2 regions of the Lutispora sp. genome follow, and region 2 is predicted to be linked to the other one. Evidence: a T-box and tRNA genes for the amino acid it is inferred to sense, from the RefSeq annotation. Region 2 holds a T-box; the other holds one or more tRNA genes.
The links. A T-box is a leader RNA that pairs with one kind of tRNA and senses whether it is charged. The one in region 2 lies ahead of tyrS (tyrosine--tRNA ligase), so its partner is inferred to be a tRNA-Tyr.
Positions count from the first base shown of each region.

Region 1: it has a tRNA-Tyr gene. The T-box ahead of tyrS (tyrosine--tRNA ligase) is inferred to sense a tRNA for this amino acid. The anticodon was not compared.

Region 1 covers NZ_JAWLCK010000157.1:534-3,010, forward strand. The annotation lists gene metK (methionine adenosyltransferase) at 1-711, opposite strand, end outside; SAM riboswitch class I at 820-917, opposite strand; tRNA gene ACESM9_RS14215 (tRNA-Tyr) at 1,113-1,197, opposite strand; gene ACESM9_RS14220 (putative ABC transporter permease subunit) at 1,283-2,477, opposite strand, start outside.
Region 2 covers NZ_JAWLCK010000010.1:38,880-41,356, reverse strand. The annotation lists gene ACESM9_RS03300 (CAP domain-containing protein) at 1-357, opposite strand, end outside; gene ACESM9_RS03295 (DUF2179 domain-containing protein) at 588-1,109, shown strand; T-box leader at 1,158-1,388, shown strand; gene tyrS (tyrosine--tRNA ligase) at 1,442-2,477, shown strand, end outside.

The DNA.
Region 1 (2,477 bases), on a different contig from region 2:
ATTGATAAAGTATTTTGTCTTCTCATCAAGCATATCTGCAGGTATTATAGGCTTAATAACATGTTCTATTATATCCCTCTCGATGGTGTCATGATCCACATCAGGGTGATGCTGGGTAGAAACCACCACTGTGTCAACTCTTACCGGCTTGTCATCTATATATTCAACAGTAACCTGGGTTTTGCCGTCAGGCCTTAGATAATCAAGTGTTCCATCCTTTCTTACCTGCGCAAGTCTTCTGGCTAATTTATGAGCTAGAGATATAGGCATAGGCATGAGTTCAGGAGTTTCATCGCAGGCAAAACCAAACATCATACCCTGATCTCCTGCACCTATGGCTTCAACCTCTTCTTCTGTCATTTCACCTTTTTTAGCCTCCAATGCCTTATCCACTCCAAGGGCTATATCAGGAGACTGCTCATTTATGGATGTGATTACACCGCAGGTTTCTGCATCAAAGCCAAACTTAGCGCGGGTATAACCTATCTCCTCCACTGTTTCTCTAACTATTTTCGGTATATCAACATAACATTGGGTGGTTATTTCACCCATAACCAAAACAAGTCCTGTTGTTGCACTGACTTCGCAAGCTACTCTGCCCATGGGGTCATTTTCCATTATGGCATCTAAAACCGCATCTGATATCTGATCGCAAACCTTATCCGGATGTCCTTCAGTAACAGATTCAGAAGTAAATAACTTTCTAATCATCCTATCTCCTCCTAATAAAAATATCTCCTTTGTGTAGTCCTATTATTCTCAAGACATAAAAAAAGCTTCTTCGATGAAGAAGCTCATTTTCATAAAGTTGAAAATCCATCCTCATCTTTCAGGATAAACCTGCAGGAATTGGCACCGCGCTCTTTGCCGGTTGCCGGGTTTCATAGGGCCCTTCCCTCCACCTCTCTTGATAAGGGTACTTATTATTCAATTCTAGAGTATATTAGCATATGTATCTAAAAATGTCAATAAGAAAGGCTTCCATTGGAAACATCAATAACAATCAAGGAAGCCTTTCTTGAAACCCATTACGGAAAGTTTATATTAAGGTAGAATTATACTTTCCTATGGGTTATAAAAAAGGCTTCCTGTTAGAAGCATTTTAAAAATAATGGTGGGGAAAGGTGGATTCGAACCACCGAAGTCTGAGACAACAGATTTACAGTCTGCCCCCTTTGGCCACTCGGGAATTTCCCCATATTCAATTGCCCATTTTTATCGGACAAAGACTATGATACATCATAGACATGGGTTTTGTCAACACCATTTTTACTGGAATTTATTACAGTTCATCAAACCATCTGCTGCCTTGATGAGCAGCAATTCTATAAATCAATATATCCAATAAGCCATAGAAAGCAAATAGCCCAATAAATATCTCTTTATAGCCCAGATTTAATAACAATATAGGAAGAAAGTTTAAAAATCCAAATGCTATGCTCATAAACATTATCAATACACCATTTATATTCTGCTTAACCGCTTTTTGTTCGTTATCCCAATTCAACTTGGGAAATTTTAAATCCAGCAATATTCCTAGATAATTAATAAAAACAGCTGAAGGTAAGCTTATCATGAGAGCCATTAATACCATATTTACAGGTAAGGAAAACAAAATCCAAACCACCGCTAAACCTATGATTATACCTGCAAGCCCCATCATCGTTCCTGACATAACCTTGGCATTTATGATGACCTTATAATTAACAGGCAAGTATTTTGATACATATAGGTTTTTCCCTTCTCTGGATATGGCGGTTGAAGAAATCATGTTGGTACCGCTTATAAACATTGCAGCACTGGCCACACCTGCTACAGCATATCTCAAAGCATTCGGGTTGCTAAGTTGTGCTACGGCGCTCCTAAACTGTTCTATCTCTCCCCCTTTTGTAAATATTGGTATCAAAATGAACACAGGCCAAAGGAAATTCATCAAAACGCAATTTAGAAAATATACCGGTGTTCTGAAAAGCAGTTTTAATTCTTTAATACAAAAAGCTATAAGATGACTTTTCCTTTTGTAAAGATTGGCTTTTGATGCTTTAGTCTTTCTGGAAGAGGCAGCTTCTGTCAATCCCACCACGCCTTTTAGATAAAGTTTATCACCTAAATATAAAAATATTCCTAAAAATATTCCCGCTCCAGCAATAGCAATTAGCATATTGCCCACAGAATAAATGAAGTCAGCGTGGTTTGTCAGCGCCAGGGTCATAAATCTATTAACTACAAAGATGTCTTGTGCTTTTGACAATACCGAATTATTACCCTGCTCAATTATTCTCATCATGTCTTCAGGGTTTGCCATAGACTGAGTAAAGTTTTGAATCAATAGGTTAAATCCTATTGCGATAATCATTGCCATAACGCCGGATAAAATTTTCATCCTATCTTTATTCTTAACAAACCGGAAACTTCTAATAACTAAAATATCTATAAGAGAAGCAAACACCAATGGTACTACAGGAAAGATTAGGTAT
Region 2 (2,477 bases):
TGATGTTACTGTACCAACTTTGGAATAATTCGTACCAGGACCAGACCTTATGGTAAGGCTGGGTATTTTGATCTTTCCGTAGGATATATCAGCCTTTTCAGAACTTGCTGATATTCTGCTGTTATAATCAACATTACCCCATAAGTCATATCTTCTATTGTTTGTCCTGCCCATATTATTGTTGCCTAAACCATCTAGTCCTATATTATTACCCCTGTTGGTGCCGTTTAAATCTCTGTTCTGCTCGTTTGGAGTTGCTATTCTTCTTGCATATTGGTTAGTTGTACATGCTGACAGTGTCAAAGAGAAGACCAACATGCATAATATGAAAGCAAAAAGCCTTTTATATCTACTCATAAACAGCCTCCTTCTAAAATTTATGTCGAAAACTTGCAAATTTAAATGCAGCTTTCATATTTATTTTGCTTTTATAAATGAAAAATATAAAAAAGGATAAGCCTCAAATATAGGTTTGCATGGATTAAAATTCTTGTTTCTTTTAATGCAAATTTTGTATAAAATAAAAGGAGAAATGATAATATTGTAGAAATATAATAGTCAATAAAATTATGAAAGCAGGAGAAATAATGCCAGTATTTGTACAAGCAATATTTATTTTTTTTGCCAGGATATTGGATGTATCAATAGGCACATTAAGAACAATTCTATTAGTCAAGGGAAACAGGAGAATTGCGGCTTTTTTAGGGTTCTTTGAAGTGATGATATATCTTATTGTTCTTGGCAATGTTGTAGGAAACTTAAATAAGCCAATTCTCATAATTGCATACTGCCTTGGTTATGCATGTGGAAATATAATTGGGGGCAAGATAGAAGAAAAATTGTCCTTAGGCAGAGTCACAGCGGAAATAATAGTAAAGGAAGATTATGAGGATATTGTAAAAGTACTTAGAGACGAAGGCTTTGGTGTAACCATATTTGAAGGAATAGGCTTGGAAGGAAAAAGCTATATGCTGAACATAATATTGGAGAGAAGGCAGGTTCAAAAGCTGAATAAAGTTGTGAAAAAAATAAAGCCTAACGCTTTTGTCACTGTGACTGATGTGAGATCTTCAATAGGAGGTCATTTTATTCCCAAAAAGATGTTTTAATACTTAGCTATTGACACAAAATTATATCAAATATATAATAAGATTCATATAAAGGCGATGACAGGGAGAAGTACCAGAAAGTATGCCTCAAAGAGATCCGGCGGCTGGTGTAAGCCGGAAGGCATTGTCTGAGAAATACACCCTTAAGCTGCAGGCTGAAGTTTGAGTAGGCTGAGACGGAAACTTCCACCGTTATATAGGAAGGGGATATTATCTGTATCCTGTTTGAGTTGGGCATTTTGCCAATTAGGGTGGTACCGCGAGCCATTCGTCCCTATCTGTGGGATGAATGGCTTTATTTTTTACACAATATAAGATGGGAGGATGTTATGATGGAAAAAAGAAATGTTTTTGATGTATTAAAGGAAAGAGGATTTATCCAACAAGTAACTCACGAAGAAGAATTAAGAGAACTATTGGGTAAGGAGTCGGTGACTTTTTATATAGGCTTTGATCCAACTGCAGACAGCCTTCATGTAGGTCACTTTTTACAGATGATTGTGATGGCCCATATGCAGAGAGCAGGCCACAGGCCCATTGCACTCCTTGGAGGCGGCACAACAATGGTAGGAGACCCTAGTGGCAGGACGGACATGAGGAAGATGCTGACATTAGAAGAGATTCAGAGCAATGCTGAGAAATTCAAGGTACAATTTGAAAAGTTTTTAGATTTCAGTGATGGAAAAGCAATAATGGATAATAATGCTAACTGGCTTTTGAAGCTTAACTATGTTGATTTCCTCAGAGAAATAGGGGTACATTTCTCAGTAAACAGAATGCTTACTGCTGAATGCTACAAGAACAGAATGGAAAAAGGACTCACATTTATAGAGTTTAATTACATGCTTATGCAATCCTATGACTTTCTTGAATTGTACAGAAGATATGGTTGCAGACTTCAGTTAGGCGGAGATGATCAATGGTCAAATATAATATCCGGTGCAGATCTGATAAGAAGAGTAGAAAACGTACCTGCCTATGGAATGACCTTCACACTCCTTACTACAAGCGACGGCAAGAAGATGGGTAAGACCCAGGCAGGTGCAGTGTGGCTTGATCCGGAAAAGACCAGCCCCTATGACTTCTATCAATACTGGAGAAATGTTGACGATGCAGATGTAGAAAAATGCTTGGCGCTTTTGACATTCCTGCCTATGGAAGAGGTAAGAAGACTAGGCTCTCTCCCCGGCAGCGAAATAAATGAAGCCAAAAAAGTTCTGGCTTATGAAGTAACCAGACTGGTTCATGGCGAAGAGGAAGCAAAAAAAGCCCAGGATGCAGCAGAAGCATTGTTTGGAAAAGGTGGCAATCTGGATATGGTACCAACTACAGAGATTGATAAAGACCAGCTAAAGGATGGGATAAATA